DNA from 2 places in the Stenotrophomonas sp. YJH_SMC_37 genome. Region 1 is predicted to be linked to the other one. Evidence: predicted binding sites of a transcription regulator. Region 1 holds the regulator's gene; the other holds the start of a gene.
The links. The regulator FliA, encoded in region 1, starts transcription of late flagellar genes. The targets are predictions, from matches to a motif close to TAAAGTTTNNCNNNCNNNGGCCGATAA.
Positions count from the first base shown of each region.

Region 2: the regulator FliA is predicted to act here: its motif matches at 2,791-2,817, upstream of AC5P8J_RS20100 (chemotaxis protein CheW).

Region 1 is NZ_JCAFTG010000021.1:2,880-19,677, reverse strand. It holds gene AC5P8J_RS19480 (putative bifunctional diguanylate cyclase/phosphodiesterase) at 1-584, shown strand, start outside; gene AC5P8J_RS19475 (hypothetical protein) at 877-1,296, opposite strand; gene flhB (flagellar biosynthesis protein FlhB) at 1,493-2,623, shown strand; gene flhA (flagellar biosynthesis protein FlhA) at 2,668-4,728, shown strand; gene flhF (flagellar biosynthesis GTPase FlhF) at 4,874-6,490, shown strand; gene AC5P8J_RS19455 (MinD/ParA family ATP-binding protein) at 6,477-7,364, shown strand; gene AC5P8J_RS19450 (RNA polymerase sigma factor FliA) at 7,361-8,104, shown strand; gene cheY (chemotaxis response regulator CheY) at 8,162-8,554, shown strand; gene AC5P8J_RS19440 (protein phosphatase CheZ) at 8,554-9,159, shown strand; gene AC5P8J_RS19435 (chemotaxis protein CheA) at 9,162-10,994, shown strand; gene AC5P8J_RS19430 (flagellar motor protein) at 11,098-11,838, shown strand; gene motD (flagellar motor protein MotD) at 11,840-12,856, shown strand; gene AC5P8J_RS19420 (ParA family protein) at 12,861-13,643, shown strand; gene AC5P8J_RS19415 (chemotaxis protein CheW) at 13,640-14,851, shown strand; gene AC5P8J_RS19410 (STAS domain-containing protein) at 14,964-15,272, shown strand; gene AC5P8J_RS19405 (response regulator) at 15,269-15,634, shown strand; gene AC5P8J_RS19400 (chemotaxis protein CheA) at 15,680-16,798, shown strand, end outside.
Region 2 is NZ_JCAFTG010000027.1:156-4,529, reverse strand. It holds partial or broken gene AC5P8J_RS20110 (methyl-accepting chemotaxis protein) at 1-1,635, opposite strand, end outside; gene AC5P8J_RS20105 (hypothetical protein) at 1,737-2,120, opposite strand; gene AC5P8J_RS20100 (chemotaxis protein CheW) at 2,257-2,748, opposite strand; gene AC5P8J_RS20095 (flagellar brake protein) at 2,976-3,749, opposite strand; partial or broken gene AC5P8J_RS20090 (methyl-accepting chemotaxis protein) at 3,908-4,374, opposite strand, start outside.

The sequences.
Region 1 (16,798 bases):
TGCGGCGCTGGCACGATGCCGGTCACGAAGGCTGGTCGATGTCGGTGAACCTGTCGCCGGTGCAGTTCAGTTCGCCGCACCTGCTGCAGGATGTGCGCGCGATGATCGAACGCCACAACATCGCTCCGCGCCACCTGGTGCTGGAAATCACCGAAAGCACGGTGATGCGCGATACCGACACCAGCCTGCGCCTGCTGCAGGCGCTGTCGGCGCTGGGCGTAGGCATATCCATCGATGACTTCGGCACTGGCTATTCCAGCCTGCTGTACCTGAAGCGGCTGCCGGCCACCGAGATCAAGATCGACCATGCGTTCGTGCGCGACCTGGAACACAGTGCAGAGGACGTGGTGATCGTCTCGGCGATCGTGGCGCTGGGCCATGCGCTGGACATGGACATCGTCGCCGAAGGCGTGGAAACCACCGCCCAGCGCGCCTACCTGGAGCGCCTGGGCTGCGACTACCTGCAGGGCTACCTGCTCGGCCGCCCGGTCGACGCGGCGCGCTTCATGCAGCTGCACGACCTGCCGCGGCCGCGGATCGAGCTGAGCACCGGCTTCAAAGCGCCCGAAGGTGGGGGACGCTGAATCCACCTGGCGATGCAACAGGTGATGGCCTGCTGAGATGCGCTCGGCGCACCGACCTGATGGTCGGAGGGTGCGTTGGTTGTCTGCAAGAGTTCTGGACTCTTCTGCAGGAATACGAAATTCACGGTAACGTCGACGTTGCCATTTGCGTCATCCCTGGAGCGACCAGGTCGAACGCTGACGTGCCGGCAAGCCATCCAGCTTCATCTTGGGGATGCTTCCTCCTGCCAGTCACCCGATGCTCAACGAGCCCTGGCCTCCCATGCCGTTGTCGCGAGCAAGATCGTCCGCTTCAGCAGGGAGGGGTAATCCTCGAGTTGTCGGAGACGGCAAACGCGACTGACTGCAACCGCTGGCAAAGTGTTGAAAGCAGGGCCATGAACTCAGAATTGGCTGCCTCAGACCATGCTCGACCGAATCGAAGAGTAAGGTGTATGGAGCTCACCGGGTCTCCATTCAGAGCGGACTCGAGCGAGTAGCGCTCACCATCCGAGAATGCACCTTGGACACATCCGGGGAACACCAACTCCAATGATGCGATTATGGCCTGGGGACATCCGATGTCCTGCACAGCCTCGACATTGGAGAGGTCTTCTTCACCGAGGTCTTCCAGCTTCAAAACGACTATGTCAAAGCTCATTGCTGCGATATCCCATCCTGCAACCCATTCAGCACCGCCCTTCTCTCTGCGTGTCTTGGCATCATGCCTCATGTAGCTGCTAGCTGCCCCCTGTACAGCAGCAGTTGAACGATCTTCCTCACCGTCTGGATGCGATAGCGCGGCAGCGCATACAGCACTGCGAACGCCAGAATGAGCAGGAGCAGACACACAGTGCTGCCGTTCGCGGCTGACGGATAGCGGCACGGTTCTTGCACGCACCCCGGCAACCCCTGCCGCAGTGCCCGTGATGTCCGAGAACGAATCCGCCGGCGAAAAGACCGAACAACCGACCGAAAAACGCCTGCGCGACGCCCGCGAACAGGGCAACCTGCCGCGCTCGCGCGAGCTCGGCACGGCCGCCGTGTTCGGCGCCGGCGTGCTGGCGGTGATGGCGATGAGCGGCTCGATCGGCCGCGGCGCCACGGCCTGGATGAAGCAGGCGCTGAGCCCGGAACAGAGCCTGCGGCAGAACCCGAAGGAACTGTTCGGCCACTTCGGCGACCTGCTGCTGCAGTTCATGCTGGTGATCGCGCCGCTGGTGCTGGTCTGCCTGCTGGCCAGCTTCGTCGCCCCGCTGGTGATGGGCGGACTGCGCTGGTCGCAGAAGGCGTTGCTACCCGACATCAACCGCATGAACCCGATGAGCGGGTTCAAGCGCCTGTATGGCCCGGAGGCCATTGCCGAATTCACCAAATCGTTGCTGCGCGTGGCCTTCGTCGGCGTCGCCGCCGGGCTGGTGGTCTGGACCGGCTTTGACACCCTGCGCGGCCTGATCCACCACCCGCTGGAGACGGCCATCACCGACGGCCTCGGCTTCACCCTGCGCCTGCTGCTGGCCACCGCCGGCGCGATGCTGGTGCTGGCCGCCATCGACGCGCCGTACCAGCGCTGGAACTGGATGCGCAAGCTGAAGATGACCCGGGAAGAGCTGCGCCGGGAAATGAAGGAAAGCGAGGGCAGCCCCGAGGTGAAGGGCCGCATCCGCCAGCTGCAGCAGCAGATGGCCAACCGCCGGATGATGGAAGCGGTACCCACCGCCGACGTGGTGGTGGTCAACCCCACCCACTACGCGGTGGCCCTGAAGTATGAGGGCGGCGCCATGAACGCCCCCACCGTGGTCGCCCTGGGCGTGGACGAGACCGCCCTGCGCATCCGTGAAGTGGCCGACGGCAACAAGGTCGCGATCGTCTCTGCCCCACCTTTGGCACGCGCCTTGTATCGGGAGGGCCAACTCGGAAAGGAAATCCCCGTGAGACTGTATTCGGCCGTCGCCCAGGTCCTGTCCTACGTCTACCAGCTGCGCGCGTGGCGCACTGGCCCGATGCCGGACGCCCCGCACATCCAGGTGGATGAATTCGGCAAGGGAGGCCGCCCGTGAGCGCCCAGCCCTCCACCGGCTTCAACACCCGCCGCGCCCTGGAAATGATCCGCCAGGGTCTTGGCGCGCCGCTGATCGTGCTGGCCCTGCTGGCCATGGTCGTGGTGCCGCTGGCCGCGCCGGTGCTCGATGCGCTGTTCACCTTCAACATTGCCATCTCGCTGATGGTGCTGCTGGCGGTGGTCTACGTGAAGCGCCCGCTGGACTTCACCATCTTCCCGATCGTGCTGCTGATCACCACCATGCTGCGGCTGGCGCTGAACGTGGCCTCCACCCGCGTGATCCTGCTCAACGGCCAGAACGGCCACGATGCCGCGGGCAAGGTCATCGCCGCCTTCGGCGAATTCGTGATCGGCGGCAACTACGCGGTGGGCATCGTGGTGTTCGCGATCCTCACCATCATCAACTTCGTGGTGATCACCAAGGGCGCCGGCCGGGTCTCGGAAGTGACCGCGCGCTTCATCCTCGACGCGATGCCCGGCAAGCAGATGGCGATCGACGCCGACCTCAACGCCGGTTTGCTGACGCGTGAAGAAGCCAAGCTGCGCCGCGAAGAAGTCCGCGAGGAAGCCGACTTCTACGGTGCGATGGACGGTGCCAGCAAGTTCATCCGCGGCGACGCCATCGCCGGCATCCTGATCCTGTTCATCAACATGCTCGGCGGCCTGGCCGTGGGTGTGCTGCAGCATGGCATGCCCTTCGGTGAAGCCGCTGCCACCTACACCCTGTTGTCGATCGGTGACGGCCTGGTGGCCCAGCTGCCGGCGCTGCTGGTCTCCAGTGCGGTGGCGATGCTGGTCACCCGCGCCTCGCGCTCGCAGGACATGGCCCAGGCCATGACCGGCCAGGTGTTTGGCCAATACCGGGCGCTGGCGATCACCGCCGGCATCATCGGCCTGGTGGGCCTGGTGCCGGGCATGCCCAACGTCGCTTTCCTGACGCTGGCGTCGATCCTCGGCTTCATTGCCTGGAAGCTGTACCGCAAGACCCAGGCCCCGGCCGCCGATGCCGCCGCAACGGGCAAGGACCCGGCGGCGCTCAGCGCCCTCGGCCGCCCGGCCGCGCCGGCGCCCACCGCCGAACTGAGCTGGGACGAACTGCGCCCGGTCGATCCGCTGGGCCTGGAGGTCGGCTACCGGCTGATTCCGCTGGTGGACAGCAACCAGGGCGGCGAACTGATGGCGCGCATCAAGGGCGTGCGCCGCAAGCTGACCCAGGATGTCGGCTTCCTGATTCCATCGGTACACATCCGCGACAACCTGGAACTGCCCGCCAACGGCTACCGCGTGCTGGTGCACGGCGTGCCGGTGGCCACCGCCGAGATCCACCCCGACCGCGAGCTCGCGCTGGACCCGGGCAGCGCGCTTGGCACGCTGGAAGGCATCGCCGGCAAGGACCCCGCGTTCGGCCTAGATGCCACCTGGATCCAACCGCACCAGCGTGCCCAGGCCGAAACGCTGGGCTACACGGTGGTCGACCCGGCCACCGTGGTCGCCACCCACCTTTCGCACCTGATCCGCGAGCACGCACCTGAGTTGCTCGGCCATGAGGAAGTGCAACACCTGCTGGCCAACCTGGCCAAGAGCGCGCCCAAGCTCGTCGAAGATCTGACGCCGAAGGCGCTGCCGCTGTCGGCGGTGGTGCGCGTGCTGCAGAACCTGCTGGTCGAGCGCATTCCGATCCGCCAGCTGCGCAAGATCGCCGAGGCACTGGTCGAACATGCGCCCAGCAGCCAGGACCCGGCCGTGCTGACCGCCGCCGTGCGCACCGCCTTGGGCCGCTTCATCGTGCAGGAGATCGCCGGAATGTCGGCGGAGCTGCCGGTGTTCACCCTCAACCCGCAATTGGAACGTGTCTTGCAGGAGTCCACGCAGGGCAACGGCGCCGCGCTGGAACCCGGACTCGCTGAGCGACTGCACCAGAGCCTGGCCGAATGTGTCAGCAAGCAGGAAGCCCGCAACGAGCCCGCGGTCGTGCTGGTACCTGGCCCGGTGCGCGCTGCGCTGGCACGCCTGGTCCGCCACAGCGTTCCGTCGCTGTCGGTCCTGGCCTACAGCGAGGTGCCGGAGGACAAGCGCCTGAAGCTGGTCGGAACGATCAGCTGACGCCGCCCGCCGACGCGCCAGAAAACAGACACCACCTTCGAACCAACGCAACAGACAGATACCAAGGGGAACCCGCACCGTGCAGACCACCGACCACCCGAGTTCCCCGGCCGCCACTCCGCCGTCTTCGCCTCGTGACCACAGCATGAAAATCAAACGATTCGTCGCCGCCGACATGCGTTCGGCCATGAACCTGGTGCGCAAGGAACATGGTCCTGATGCCGTAATCCTGTCCAACCGCCGGATCGAGGAAGGCATCGAGATCGTCGCCGCCGCCAACTACGATGAAAGCGCCGTGCAGCGTGCGCTGGAAGCCTCGCGCCGCGACGTGGCGCCGCCGCCGGCGCCCAAGCCGCGCACCGCCGCCGATGCGGTAATCGCCGCCGTCACCCGCCGTCGCAGCGCCACCCCGGCACCGGAGCCGGTCGCCGCCACCACCTCGGCGGTGGCCGCCCTCGCCCGCGCCGCGGTCGGCGCCACCGGCCGCACCCTGGACAGCGCCGACGAGATCGTGCCGACCCGCGGCAGCACCGGCTTTGCGGCCACCCTCGCGCGTGCCGCCGTCAACGAACCGGCGCTGCCGGAACAGATCTTCGCGCCGTTCGCCGAGGCCATCGTTGCACCGGCCGCCGCCGTGCCGGCCAACCGCGCCCGCTTCCCGATCGATCCGCCGCACGAGGCGCATCACGAAAGCGTGGCGCCGGCCGTGCAGCCGCCGCCGCTGCCGACCGCTGCCGTCGCCGACGCGCAGCCGGCCAGCGCCGCCAGCGAACCGGCGTTGGCCGATGCCATTGTCGAAACCGCGCCGGCCCCCACCCTGGCTCCGGCTCCGGTGCTGACGGTGGTCGCCCAGGACGACGCCGAGATCCGCCAGTTGCGCCAGGAAGTGGCCGGCATGCGCCAGGTGATCGAGCGCGAGATGAACCGCTTCACCGACGAGCGCCTGCGCGGCTGCCCGGTGCGCGCCACCGCGTTGGACCTGATGGACGAATATGGCTTCGATGCCGGCCTGGCCCGCGACGTGGCCATGCAGATCCCGCTGGAGACCGAAGCCCATCGTGGCCGCGGCCTGATGCTGGGGCTGATCTCGCGCAAGCTGCCGATCGCCCCGGTCGACCCGCTGGAAGAAGGCGGCGTGATCGCCCTGGTCGGCCCGACCGGCGCCGGCAAGACCACCACCATCGCCAAGCTGGCCTCGCGATTCGCCGAGAAGCACGCGCCGCGTGACGTCGCCCTGGTCACCACCGATACCGCCCGCATCGGCGCCCGCGAGCAGCTGTACGGCTACGGCCGCCAGCTCGGCATCGCGGTGCACGAGGCCAACAGCGGCACCGACCTGGACCAGCTGCTGGAACGCCTGAAGGACTACAAGCTGGTGCTGATCGACACCGCCGGCCTGGGCCCGCGCGACCGCGCGCTGGCCGCCCAGCTGCAGTGGCTGCGTGCCGCCCGCCAGGTGCGCACCCTGCTGGTGCTGCCGGCCAATACCAGCTTCGGCGACATGGACGAGGTGGTCCGCCGCTTCGGCGCCGCCAACCTGCAGGGTCTGGTGCTGAGCAAGCTGGACGAGACCGGCCGCTTCGGCAACGCCCTGTCTGTGGCCGTGGACCATGCCCTGCCGATCACCTGGGTGACCGATGGCCAGGACGTCCCGGAGGACCTGCACCGGGCCAGTGCAGCCAATCTCGTACTTCGCCTTGAAGATTTGCGCCGAGCGGCCGATATGCCCTGCAACCCGGAGTTGAACCATGCCGTCGCGTGAGTACGCCAAGCTGACCAAGACCTTCCCGCTGTCGGCCACCCGCAGCGAGCCGCTCGGCCCTGTGCGCACCATCGCGGTGACCGGCGGCAAGGGCGGCGTGGGCAAGACCAACGTCTCGGCCAACCTGGCTGTGGCGCTGGCGGGCATGGGCAAGCGCACGCTGCTGCTGGACGCCGACCTGGGCCTGGCCAACATCGACGTGATCCTGGGCTTGAACCCCACCTTTACGCTGGCCGACCTGGTGGCCGGCCGCTGCTCGCTGGACGACGTCATCGTCGAAGGCCCGAACGGCGTGCTGGTCGTCCCGGCCGCTTCCGGCCGCCGGCACATGGCCGAGCTGGCCCCGGCCGAGCATGTCGGCCTGGTCAACGTGTTCTCCGAACTGGAACGCGAGCTGGACATCATGGTGGTCGATACCGCCGCCGGCATCACCGACGGCGTGCTGACCTTCTGCCAGGCCGCGCAGGACACCGTGGTGGTGGTCTGTGACGAACCGGCCTCGATCACCGACGCCTATGCGCTGATCAAGGTGCTGTCGCGCGAGCGCGGCGTGGACCGCATCCAGGTGGTGGCCAACATGGTGCGCGACCCCAACGAGGGCCGCGTGCTGTACGAAAAGCTGACCCGGGTCTGCGAGAAATTCCTCGCCGATGTCTCGCTGAACTATCTGGGCTGTGTGCCGCAGGATGATTGGCTGCGCCTGTCGGTGCAGCGCCAGCAGCCAGTGGTAAAGGCCTACCCGTCCAGCCCGGCCGCGCTGGCGATCACCGAGATCGCGCGCCGCACCGCACGCTGGCAGGCGCCGACCGAACCGCGTGGCGGCGTCGAGTTCTTCCTCGAGCGCATTCTCAAGCAGCGCGGGGTGGCCGCATGAAAGGCGCAGCCCAGTACCGGGAGGTCCAGCGCTCGGCGGCCAACGAGGTCATCTCCCAGCACTCGGACCTGGTGCGGCGCATCGCCCACCACCTGGCCGCACGCCTGCCGGCGAGCGTGGAGGTGGACGACCTGATCCAGGCCGGCATGATGGGGCTGATCGAAGCGTCGCGCAGCTACGACGCCGACCAGGGCGCCTCGTTCGAGACCTACGCCTCGATCCGCATCCGCGGTTCGATGATCGACGAGATCCGCCGTGGCGACTGGGTGCCGCGCTCGGTGCATCGCCGCGCACGCGACGCCGCTGCCACCATCCGCCGCCTGGAACAGAGCACCGGCCGTGCCGCCAGCGCCACCGAAGTGGCCGCCGCGATGGAGATGCCGCTGCCCGAATACCTGCGGCTGATGGAAGACGCCGCGCGTGGCCAGGTGCTGAGCCTGGAGTCACGCATCGAGGACCAGGGCGAGCTGGACACCGTCGCCCAGGGCGGCCCGACCCCGCAGCAGGTGCTGGAGCGCGGCGAGTTCGGCCGCGAGCTGGGCAAGGCCATCGGCCACCTGCCCGAGCGCGAACAGCTGGTGCTCTCGCTCTATTACGAGCAGGAACTGAACCTGAAGGAGATCGGCGCGGTGCTCGGCGTGAGCGAGTCGCGGGTCTGCCAGATCCACGGCCAGGCCGTGCTGCGCCTGCGTGGACGATTGAAGATTTTCGAGGCGGCCGACGCCGGCCTGGAAGAGTGAACATGCCCGAGGCGGCTGCCCCCGGCCACCCGGAATGAACAACAAAGGAACTCTGCTTTGAACAAGAACATGCGCATCCTGATCGTCGACGACTTCTCGACCATGCGTCGCATCGTCAAGAACCTGCTGGGCGATCTTGGCTTCACCAATACCGCCGAAGCCGAGGACGGGCATGCCGCGCTGTCGCTGCTGCAGAGCCAGTCGTTCGATTTCGTCGTCACCGACTGGAACATGCCGGTGATGACCGGCATCGAGCTGCTCAAGGCGATCCGCGCCGATGCCAAGCTGAAGACCCTGCCAGTGCTGATGGTCACTGCCGAAGCCAAGCGCGAACAGATCATCGAAGCCGCCCAGAACGGCGTGAACGGATACATCATCAAGCCCTTCACCGCGCAGACGCTGGAAGAAAAGCTCGGCAAGATCTTCGAACGCCTGGCGGCCAGCGCCTGATGGATACCACGGTCGACAAGAACGCCCTCGCCCTGCGCCTGCAGGAAGCCCTGGACGCACTGGAGTCCGGTGACGAAGCTGCCTGGCGGCAACGCATCGACGGACTGGTCGCGCTGCGCACGCAGCCGATGATGAGCGGCCTGTCGCGGCTGGCCCGCGAGCTGGGACAGGCGCTGGGTGAACTGCCGACCGTGCCCAGCGAGGCCGGTGAACTGGATGACGCCTGCGCGCGCCTGGACCACGTGGTGGCGATGACCGAACAGGCCACCCACCGCACTCTGGACCTGGCCGAGGAATGCCGCAGCCTGACCGAACAGCTGCGTGCCGAAGGCCTGCAGCCAGGCCAGGACGCGCAGCTCGAGCGCATCCGCCACAACCTGACCGAGATCGCCCTGACCCAGAGCTACCAGGACCTGACCGGGCAGATCATCCGTCGCGTGGTCGGCATCGTCCGCCGCGTGCACGAGGGCTTCGGCGCACTCGGCCTGCCGCCGGAACAGCATCGCACCGACCCGGCACTGGCCGGGCCGGCACTGAAGGGACTGGACCGCCACGCGGTCTCGCAGAACGACGCCGACGACCTGTTGTCGGATCTGGGGCTGTAAGCATGAGCGCGGTATCCGACGACATCACTGCCGATTTCATCATCGAGGCGCAGGAGATCCTGGACCGCCTCGGCGAACAGCTGGTGTCGCTGGAGCAGGCACCGCAGGACAGCGACCAGCTCAATGCGGTGTTCCGCGGCTACCACACGCTCAAGGGCGGCGCCGGCTTCCTCGGCGTCACTGCCATGGTCGAGCTGTGCCACGCCGCTGAGGAGGCGCTGGGCGCGGCGCGCGCCGGCCAGGCCGTGCTGCAGGCCCACCACTTCGACGCGGCCCAGCAATCACTGGATTACCTGCAGTCGATGCTGGACGCCGTGTCGTCCGGCACCGAGCCGGGCTATGCGCCGCCGGACCTGATCGCCCAGTTCGACGTGCACGGGGGTGCCGTGGCTGCGCCCGCCGCCGCCGCAGCACCCGCCGCGGGGGGCAGCGACCTGATCACCGACGACGAATTCGAGGCGCTGCTCGACCAGCTGCACGGTGGCAATGCTCCGACTGCGATCGCGCCGGCAAAAAAAGCCGACGACGGCCTGATCAGCGAGGACGAGTTCGAAGCCCTGCTCGACCAGTTGCACGGTGGCGCCGCACCGGGTGCCAAGCCTGCTGCAGTCCTGGCACCGGCGCCGGCGCCCGCGCCGCGCCCGGTCGCTGCACCGGCACCCGTGGCCAAGCCGGCGGCCAAGCCGCTGGCCGAGGCCGAACACACGGTGCGCGTTGATACCAAACGCCTGGACGCGATCGTCAACCTGATCGGCGAACTGGTGCTGTCGCGCAATCGGCTCAAGACCCTGCGTGCACGCCTGCGAGATGAAGAGCTGGACCGCGCCGTGTCGACGCTGGATATCGCCACCGCGCGCCTGCAATCGGCGGTGATGCGCACCCGCATGCAGCCGGTGGGCAAGGTGTTCTCGCGGTTCCCCAAGGTCGCCCGCGACGTTGCCCGCTCGCTGAAGAAGGAAGTGGACCTGGAGCTGATCGGTGCCGAGACCGAGCTCGACCGCAACTTGGTCGAGGCCCTGGCCGACCCGCTGGTGCACCTGGTCCGCAACGCCATCGACCATGGCGTGGAAATGCCCGACCTGCGCGAAGCACAAGGCAAGCCGCGGATGGGCCATGTACGCCTGTCGGCGCAGCAGGAAGGCGACTACGTCAGCATCGAGGTGCAGGACGATGGCGCCGGCATCGACCCGGAGAAGCTGCGCGCCAAGGCGCGCGAGAAGGGCCTGATCGATCCGGAAGCCGCCGCCCGCCTGAGCAGCGAGGAGTGCCTGCACCTGGTGTTCCTGCCGGGCTTCTCGACCAAGCAGCAGGTCACCGATATCTCCGGCCGTGGCGTCGGCATGGACGTGGTGCAGTCGCGCATCCGCGAACTGAGCGGCCAGATCCAGATCCAGTCGGAACTGGGTCGTGGCAGCCGCTTCCTGATCCGCGTGCCGCTCACCCTGGCGATCCTGCCGACCCTGCTGGTGCAGGCCGGCGAGGACGTCTACGCGCTACCGCTGGCACGCGTGATGGAAGTGCTGCACGCGCCGCGCACCTCGCTGGGCTGGTTCGATGGCCGCGCCGTGCTTGATCGCCGCTCGCACACCCTGCCGCTGGTCGACCTGCGCCAGTGGCTGGATGTGACGCCGGCCGCGTCAACCCTGCTGACCATCGTGGTGCTGCAGGCCGGCGAAGCCCGCTTCGGGCTGGTCGTGGACCAGGTGCGCGGGCGTGAGGAAGTGGTCATCAAGCCACTGCCAAAAGCCCTGCGCGGCCTGCGCGGTTATGCCGGTGCAACCTTGATCGGCGATGGTCGCATGGCCCTGATCCTGGACGTGGACGGGCTGCGTTGAACCCCGCCAGGGCCATGCCCGGCGACCCGAAAAACTGTGACTACCGTCTGTACGCGATCTACCGGTGTCTCAAGTCCCATTCATACACGCCGATACCGGAACCATGGATAGACTCAGCCTCATTGGACTCTTTCTCGCCCTGGCCTCGCTGGTCGGCGGCAGCATCCTCAAGGGCGCCGGCCTGGCGTCGTTGTGGTCGCCTGCGGCGTTCGTGATCGTCATCGTCGGCACCGTCGCCGCGATCCTGCTGCATACCTCGCCGGCGGTGTTCAAGCATGCGTTCAAGATCGTGCGCTGGGTCGTACGCCCGCCACACAGTGATCGCCGCGAACTGATCCAGCAGATCGTCGAGTGGAGCAACATCGCCCGCCGCCAGGGCCTGCTGGGTCTGGAATCGCAGGTGGAAGCGCAGCAGGACCCGTTCCTGCGCAAGGGCCTGCAGCTTCTGGTGGACGGCGTCGAGCCCGAATCGATGCGGCACATGCTGGAAATCGAACTGGGCAGCCAGGAACACCAGGACCAGGCCGGCGCCAAGGTCTTCGAAGCGATGGGCATCTACGCCCCGACCCTCGGCATCATCGGCGCCGTGCTCGGCCTGATCGCGGTGATGAAGAACCTGGCCGACCCGAGCAAGCTCGGCCACGGCATCGCCGCCGCGTTCACCGCCACCATCTACGGCATCGCCTCGGCCAACCTGCTGTTCCTGCCGGTGGCTGCCAAGCTCAAGAGTGTGATCTCGCACAACACCCGCGACCGCGAAATGGTCATTGAAGGGCTGATCTCGATCGCCCAGGGCGAGAACCCGCGCAACATCGAAACCAACCTTTCCGGCTTCCTGCACTGACATGGCCCGCCGCAAGCACCACGAAGAGCACGCCAACCATGAAGCATGGGCGATCCCCTATGCCGACCTGATGACGCTGCTGCTCGCCTTCTTCGTGGTCATGTACGCGATCTCCTCGGTCAACGAGGGCAAGTACCGGATCATGGCCGACGCGCTCACCGATGCCTTCGGTGGCGCACCGCGCACCATCAACCCGGTGCAGGTGGGGAACAAGCAGGTGCAGGGTGGCGGCTGGGACAGCCCTTCGGTGATCAAGTCCGGCACCAAGATCGGCCCCTCCGCGCCGGCGCCGTCGCACGACCCGACCCTGCTGCCGTCGATGGCCTCGCAGATGCGCATGCCGGTCTCCGTGCACAACCAGGAACAGATCGCCCGTGCCGAGCGCCAGCTCAACAGCATCGCCGACCGCCTCACCGCTGCATTGGCGCCGCTGATCGACCGCGGCATGATCAGCGTGCGCCGCACCGAGTTGTGGATTGAAGTGGAGATCAACAGCGACATCCTGTTCCCCACCGGCTCGGCCGCGCTGGACGTGCATGCACGGCAGACGCTGGCCAGCCTCGCCGAGGTGCTGCGTGACGTGCCCAACAGCGTGCGCGTGGAAGGCCACACCGACAACGTGCCGATCGCCACCGCCACCTTCCCTTCGAACTGGGAACTGTCGGCCGGACGCGCCGCCAGCGTGGTGCATCTGTTCGCCGACCAGGGCGTGCAGCCGTCGCGGCTGGCGATGGTCGGCTATGGCCAGTTTCGTCCGCGCGAAGAGAACGACAGCGCGCAGGGGCGCAACCGCAACCGCCGGGTGATGGTCATCATCCTGGCCGACACCTCGCATTCGGTGGATCCGCTCGGCCAGCGCCTCAATGCGGCCACCGGCGCCGTCGACAACAGCACCACCGAACAAGCCGCCGCAACTCCGGCCAGCGCCCCCACCTCCCCCATCGCACCGGTGAAGTTGCCGCCGGTGCCGGCTGGCAGCCGCGTCGGCGCCGCCGTTCCCCCGGCAATGAAGGAGTAAACCGATGCGCATCTGGGCAATCGCCAACCAGAAGGGCGGAGTCGGCAAGACCACCACCACCCTCGCCCTCGGCCGCGGCCTGGCCGCGCTGGGCCATCGCGTGCTGCTGATCGATCTCGATCCGCACGCCTCGCTCAGCCGCGCCTTCGGCGTACCGGTGGATCCGCCGCCGGCCGGCGTGCTGGAACTGTTCGGCGCTCCGCCGGCCGATCTTTCCAGCCTGTGCCATGCCAGCAGCATCCAAGGCCTGGACTATGTCTGCGCGCAGTCGGCGCTGGCCACGCTGGAGCGCCGCAGCGCCAACCAGCCCGGCCTCGGCCTGGCCCTGCAGAACGCACTGGCGCGCCACCAGGGCCAGCACGACTACATCCTGCTGGACTGTGCCCCCACCCTTGGCCTGTTGATGATCAACGCGCTGGCCGCTGCCGACCGCCTGATCATCCCCACCCAGGCCGAGCCGCTGGCCCTGCATGGCCTGGACGGCATGGTCCGCACCGGCGAGATGGTCGAGCGCTCGCGCCGCCGCCCGCTGCCGATCTCGATCCTGCCGACCCTGTTCGACCGCCGCACCCGCGCCGGCAACGAGTCGCTGCGCACCATGCAGGATCGTCATGGCACCCGCGTGTGGGAAGACGCCATTCCGATCGACACCCGCATCAGCAATGCCGCAGGCCTGACCCTGCCCAGCGTTGGTGAGGAGTACCCGGGCCGCGGCCTGGCCGCCTATCGCCGCGCACTGAACTGGATCCTCGGTGAGGATGCCCGCGCCCTGGAGCAGGCCGCATGAACAGCACCGGCGTACTGGACGACTATCTGGACGAACTGCTGGGCGAAGCGATCGCTCCGGCCGTCGTGCTTCCAACGCCTGACAGCGTCGCCCCGGCCCCGGCCAGCATATCGCAACCGGACCATGAGCCGACCTGGGATGACCTGCCGGCCGAGGTGATCTACGAAACCGACACCGTCGCCGCGGCGCCTGCCGCGGACAACGCCGCGCTCGAAGCCGCCTTCGAGGCCGCCGCAACGGCCGGGCGCGAACCCACCTGGGACGATCTGCCTGCCGAGGTGATCTACGAAACGGAGACTGTTGCCGTTGCACCGGCAGAGGACGACGCAGCACTGGAGGCCGCCTTCGAGGCCGCCGCAATGCCGGTCGCCGCTCCCGAGCGGGAACCGACCTGGGATGATCTGCCTGACGAGGTGATCCACGAGACGGCCCCGGCCAAGGCCGACCCGGAGCCCACCTGGGACGACCTGCCCGACGAAGTGATCTACGAGACCGACGCGGCCGACAGCCATCACCTCGCCCACACTGACAGCCCCGGCCTGCAGGCAGCGTTCGAGGCCGCTGCCGGCGGCGCGGATGTCCCCACGCCGCCCCCGGCCGTGGTAGCGCCCCCGGCGCCGCGCCCTGCGCCCGCGCCTGCCCCGGCTGCGCCCGCTGCCGTCGCGCCGCCGCCCCGCGTTGCCGTGGATGCCCCGGCCACCAACCGTCCCGGCACCTGGCAGGAACTGCAGGCACAGGCTCTCCAGCCCGCCAGCAGCCCGCATCCGCAGAACCGCCGCGCCGGCGAGCGCACCTCGCGCTGGCTGCGCCTGCGTTGCGGCGCCCAGGCTTATGCGCTGGAACTGCTGAAGGTGCAGGAAGTGGTGCTGCCAGTTCCCCTGCTGCCATTGCGCGGCACCGCACCAGCGATGCTCGGCATCATGAACCTTCGGGGCCAGGTGGTACCGGTGATGGATCTCGGCCTGCACCTGGGTGCGGCCGCTGCCGAAGACGATTCGCAGACCCGCATCGTGGTGCTGGAGGAAGACGGCGAAACCATCGGCCTGCGCGTATCGGCGGTGGAAGATGTCGCCAACCTTACCGACTCGCAGATCGAGCCGCCTGATACCGCGCGCATCTGCCAGATTTCCAACGACCTGTTCCGTGGCGTCGCCCGGGTCAGCCAGCGTCCGATGATCCTGCTCGACGCCACACGGCTGTTGAGTTGAGTCGGCGCTTTGCGCCGACGCGGTGCCTGTCGGGGACGCAACGCGTCGATTCCCCTAAAGAACCCTGCCGGGGTGCCGTTATGGATCACGGAACCGTTTGTCCGGAGCAACGATGAGCACTGTCGAACTGGGTGGGGATCTCGGCATCGAGAGCAGCACCGAGCTCAAGAACCGCCTCGCCCCGCTGGTGGCGCAGGCAGGCGAGCTGACCCTGGATGCAAGCCAGGTCGCCCGCATCCACACGGCCGCCGTGCAGGTGCTGTGTGCATTCGTGCAGGCCCGCCGCGAGGCCGGCCTGGGCACCGGCTTCCACGGTTGCACCGCAACCTTCCGTGACGCCGCGCGCCTGCTGGGCGTCACCCAGGCCCTGGGCCTGGACGCAACCCATGACAACCTGAAATCTGTGGAGAACGCTGCATGAGCGCACGTATCTTGGTGGTGGACGATTCGGCGTCGATGCGCCAGATGGTTTCCTTCGCCCTCACCTCGGCCGGTTTTGCCGTCGAAGAAGCCGAAGACGGCGCGGTCGCGCTCGGTCGCGCCAAGGGCCAGCGCTTCAACGCGGTGGTCACCGACGTCAACATGCCGAACATGGACGGCATCGCGCTGATCCGCGAACTGCGCCAGCTGCCGGACTACAAGTTCACCCCGCTGCTGATGCTGACCACCGAATCGGCCGCCGACAAGAAGTCCGAAGGCAAGGCCGCCGGTGCCACCGGCTGGCTGGTCAAGCCGTTCAATCCGGAACAGCTGGTCGCCACCGTGCAGAAAGTGCTGGGCTGATCGCCCCCCACCGCTTCCCTTCTTCGCTTCCGGACCACCAATGCCATGAGCATGGACCTGCAACGCTTCCACGCCACCTTCTTCGAGGAGAGCCGCGAAGGCCTCGACGCGATGGAGGCTGGCCTGCTGGCCCTGGAATCGGGGCAGCAGGACGCGGAGATCATCAATTCGGTATTCCGCGCCGCCCACTCGATCAAGGGCGGCGCCGGCACCTTCGGCTTCGATGCCATCGCCGGCCTGACCCACGTGCTGGAAACGCTGCTCGATGAGCTGCGTGCCGGCAAGCGGGCGCTGGAAGGCCATGCCGTCGACGCCATGCTGTCTTCGGTGGACGTGCTTCGCGCCCTGCTGCGCGAAGCCGAACACGGCCAGGCTGCCGACCCCGCCGCTGTCGCCGCAGTGAAGGCGCGCCTGGAAGCCGTTCTCTCCGGCCAGGCCGCATCGAGCGCTCCGGTCGCGGCAGCGGCCAAGGTGGACGATACCCCCGAAGCCTGGCAGATCGGATTCACTCCGGCGCCGTCGCTGTTCATGAGCGGCAACGACCCGCTGCGCATCATCCGCGAGCTGGAACACCTCGGCTCGCTGCAGGTCGCCGCGCGCATGGAACGCCTGCCCGGCTTCGCCCAGCTCGACCCGCTGGAGGCCCACCTGGCGTGGGATCTGGGCCTGGTCGGCAAGGTGCCGCGCAGCAAGATCGAAGACACCTTCGCCTGGGTGCTGGACGACTGCGAACTGGACATCCGTCCGGCCGCGCCGCCAAGCCTGGCCACCCAGGCCCCGGCCGCAGCTGCCCCCGCTCCGGTGGCAGCGGCGCCGTCGGCACCTGCCGCGCCAGCCGCCAGTGGCGGCGCCAACCAGGAAGCGGAAACCTCGATCCGCGTCAGCGTCGACAAGGTCGATGCGCTGATCAACCTGGTCGGCGAACTGGTCATCACCCAGGCCATGCTCAAGCAGGTCTCGCACGCACTGGACCCGGTCCACGCCGAAAGCCTGTTCGCCGGCCTGGACCAGCTTGAACGCAACACCCGCGACCTGCAGGAAGCGGTAATCGGCGTGCGCATGCTGCCGGTCGATGCGGTGTTCCGCCGTTTCCCGCGCCTGGTCCGCGACCTGTCCAGCCGTCTCGGCAAGCAGGTGCGCCTGCGCACCGTCGGCGAAGGTACC
Region 2 (4,374 bases), on a different contig from region 1:
GGCGTGTTCGGCGTTCTGGCGAACGGTGGAGGTCAGTTCCTCCATCGAGGCGGCGGTTTCCTCCAGGTTGGCGGCCTGCTGTTCGGTACGGCGCGACAGATCGCTGTTGCCCGAGGCGATCTCGCCGGCGGCCGAGCTGATCGCGCGGCTGGACTGCTTGATGCGGGTGACGATCTCGCTCAGCTGCGCGGCTGTGGCGTTGGCATCGTCGCGCATACGGGCGAACACACCCTGGTAGTCGCCATGCATGCGCACGGTCAGGTCACCCTGCGACAGTGCGGCGAGCAGGCCGGAGATCTGTTCGATGCTGCCGGCGTTGGCGTCCAGCAGGCCGTTGATCTGCTGGGCCAGCTGCAGGAAGAAGCCTTCCTTGTCGGTGGCGTCAATGCGGCCAGACAGGTCGCCGGCGGCGGCCTGGGCGATCACGCGGGCCACTTCCGCTTCAACCTGCGCTTCCTGGGTACGGTCGCGCCATTCCACCACGTAGCCGACAGTGTCACCGTCCTCATTGCGGATGGTCGAGACGACCTGGGCAAACTGGGCGTCGCCATACTGCATCGGGCGGCGGGCGACACCGTGCGCCTTCAGGTTGCCCAGCAGGGTCTGGTCCATTTCGCCACGGTGCTCAAGCACGGTGACCGGCTTGCCGATCAGCGAGGCCTGGGCATCGAAGTCCGGCAGGTCGCGGCGCACGTCGTCCTGGTACTGGCTCAGGGTCTGCTGCAGGGCGCGATTGGTGTAAACGATGGTGTTGCTGGTATCAGTCAGGTACACGCCGGTGGAGCTGTAATCCAGCGCGGTGCGGATGCGCAGGTTCTCGCGGGCGACCGCCTGGTCGGTCTCGATGCGTTCGCGCAGGTCGCGCTGCATGCGCTGCATGGCCTGCATCAGTTCGCCTACCTCGTCCTGGCGGCTGACGTCGATGTGGCCATCGAGCTTGCCGCCGGCCACGTCGTTGGCGACCGAGACGGCGCCGCGCACGCTGCCGACCAGTGCGCGGGCGAATAGCCAGACCAGCACCAGGCCGAGCGCGGCGCCACCCAGCAGGGCGATCACGGTCAGCACGGCCGAGGCGGAATAGGTGGACGCGGCCTGTTCGCGCGAGGCGCGGGCCAGGCGGTTGTCTTCGGCGATCAGCGCTTCCAGTGCCGAGGCGGCCTTGCGGTGCTTGGTGCGGGTTTCGCCGACGAAGGTATCGATGGCATCGTCCGGCAGGTCCAGTTCCAGCATCTCGGTGACACTGTCATAGGAGGCCAGGGCGTCCTTCCACTCCTTGGCGAAGGTGTCGAACAGCTTCTTCTGCTGCGCGTTGTCGACCAGCTTCGGGTACTCCTTGATCGACTTGTCCATGCTCGCGCGCAGCTCGACGCCCTGCTTGCGCGCATCGGACTTGACGTCGTCGCTGGCCCGGATCAGTTGCTGGTAGGCGGCATTGCGGTATTCGCCCAGCATGCCGCGCATCTCGCCGGCGAGGCGGATGCTCTCCATGCGTGAACCGGCCAGCTCGGTGGTGACGTTGTTCAGCGAATGCAGGCCGCGATAGGCGACGATGCCCTGCAACAGCATCACCAGCAGGAGGACGCCGAAAGTCAGCAGCAGCTTCGGCATCAGTTTCAGGTTGTTGATCCACGGCATGGGCGTTGCGAGCTCCTAAGGCAGACGCGCCCGGGCATCGGGCCCGGTTGCAGCAGAAACCACGCCGGCACCAGCACCGGCGTGGTCCGACGGACAGCGGATTACTTGATGTTGGCCAGCTTCAGGCCAGCGGGCGAGCTGACTTCGATTTCCGCGCGCGAGGCGTCACGCTGGATCTTGCCGATCACGCAGACGGTCTTGCCTTCCAGGGTTTCCAGCGGGAAGGAGAACTTGCTGCGGTTCTCGCCGGCGATGCGGGCCGAGAAGGTGTGGCGCGGGAAGGCGCCGCCCATGTAAAGGAAGGTCGGCTGGCCTTCGGAACCTTCTGCGTAGCGGGCCTTTTCGACCTTGCCGCAGACCATGCCGTCCTTGCCGACCGAGCGCGGTGCCAGTTCCGGCGGGATCATGTCGGCCGACTGGGCGAACGCGGAGGAAGCGGTGGTGGCCAGGACAGCGGCCGAAACGAACGCAAGCAGGGACTTCATCGAGGTATATCTCCGGGGATGGTGATGGTCGTTCCGGTTCCGCGCGCTCCTGCGCGACCGGCTTCTGTCCCCCTATCGGCACTGCCGGGGAGAACTGAAGGGTTTTGTGACCGGAACGTGAAGCAGGTCCGCTCGGTCAGGCAGCAGCGTCTTCGGCAAGGGCGTTCTGCCCCATGTCGGCGCTGTCGAGCAGGGTCTCGATGTCCAGCAGGATCAGCATGCGGTCGTCGTGGGTGCCGATGCCGGAGATGAAGCGGGTGTCGACGGCAGCACCGAATTCCGGGGTCGGACGGATCTGCTCGGCCGACAGCGGGATGACGTCCGAAACGCTGTCGACCACGATGCCGACCACGCGGTCTTCGACGTTCAGCACGATCATCACGGTGAAGGCGTCGTAGCGGGCATTGTCCAGGCGCAGCTTCAGGCGCAGGTCGATGACCGGCACGATGGTGCCGCGCAGGTTGATCACGCCCTTGATGTAGTCCGGTGCATCCGGCACCCGGGTGACGGCGTCGTAGCCGCGGATTTCCTGCACCTTGAGGATGTCCACGCCGTAGTGCTCGTCACCAAGGGTGAAGCTGAGGAATTCGCCACCGGCGCTGGCGGCGGAGTTGGTCTTGTCGTTCATCGAGGGGTCCTGGTTCTGCCGGAAGTCCCGGTGTCAGGCTCGATATCGGCCCCGCCGGGGGGGACTTTAGGTGCCGGCTCGGAGGCATCCGCGCATGGCGTGGGTCTGCCGAGGATCGGTAGTGCCGGAGGGTGGGGACTGCGGGGTAGGGGACGCGCCGGCCGTCGGCCGGAGGGGGAATGACGCGGGTGGCCGCCCCGCGACCGCCACTACCCATTGAACGCGCCCTACAGCTCGCCGTTGCGGCGTGCCTTGCGCTGGCGGTCGATGCGGAAGATGTAGCGCTGGATGGCGCTGTCGGCGCCGCGCGGCAGGGTGTCAAAGCGCATGCCTACCCGCTTGATCTCGATCCCGTTGGGTTGGCGCTGCGGCAACAGGTTGCAGACAACCAGCCCGATCTCCAGGTCCGGGCCGTCGGGCAACGACAGCACCGCCGGGTAGCGCTTCTGCAGGCTGAACACTGCGCAATCGGTTGGCACGGCGACCGCCAGGCCGCCGCCACTGATGTCCACCACCCGCATCGACAGGGCGTCGGCGCGGCTCTCGCCGGCGGGGATCCGCAGTTGGGGCGAATCGGTGACGGGGGTTTCCAGCCGGTACATCTCACGGCGTTGCAGATGCACCAGTTCGTCCGGAAGGGGGGCGCGGAAGGCAACGTGCCCATCGTTGTCCACGCGCTCCAGCGCGTGCAGGCGGAACCGCACGAGGACACGCTCGAGCTGGGCGAAGCACAGCAGATGGTCGGCCTGTTCGGCGGCACGGTTGGAAGCCTCCTGCAGGCTGCCATCGAGCAGCAGGTAGTCTTCATCCTCTTCGAGTTCGAGCAGTGCGGTCGGGAACGACCGGTCGCGGCCGTCGATATGGGCATTGATCAGTGATCGCTGGTCGATCAGCGAGCGCAGCAGCTGGCGCAACTGGCGCGGGTTGCGGACCAGGAAACGTTCGTCGGCGGCATCAGCCGCGTGGACATCATGCACTGCAGTGTCGTTGCCGTCGGACATGGAATCTACGGTCAGGGGCGGGCGCCAGCACGCGTTGGCGCGAGGCTCGATGGGGATATCGGCCTCTGCACCGGATTATGAAGTGGGATTTGCATCACTTTCCATGCGTAAGGGGCCAGACCCCTCTCCCGAGGGAGAAGGGTCCGACCCTGGCGACATCAGAACTCCTGCCAGTCGCCGTCTGCAGCCAGCGCCGACTGGGCTGTCCCGGTGCGCAGCGTACGTGCCGGGGCCGCCTTCACGGCCGGTGCGGCAGCTGCGACCTGGCGCGGTACCGGCGCCGCCAGCGGACGCGCCGGAATGGCCGTCGTGCCGTGCGATGCCAGCCGGAAGCGGGCCACGGCTTCGCCCAGCTGCACGGCCTGGTCTTCCATCGCACGCGCGGCGGCGGTGGCTTCCTCCACCAGCGCAGCGTTCTGCTGGGTGGTTTCGTCCATCTGCACCACGGTCTGGTTGACCTGCTCGATGCCGGCGCTCTGTTCCTGCGATGCGGCGGAGATCTCGGCCATGATGTCGGTCACGCGCTGCACCGAGGCGACGATCTCGCCCATCGTGCTGCCGGCCTGGTGCACCAGGCTGGAGCCTTCGGCGACCTTGCCCACCGAGTCGTCGATCAGGCCCTTGA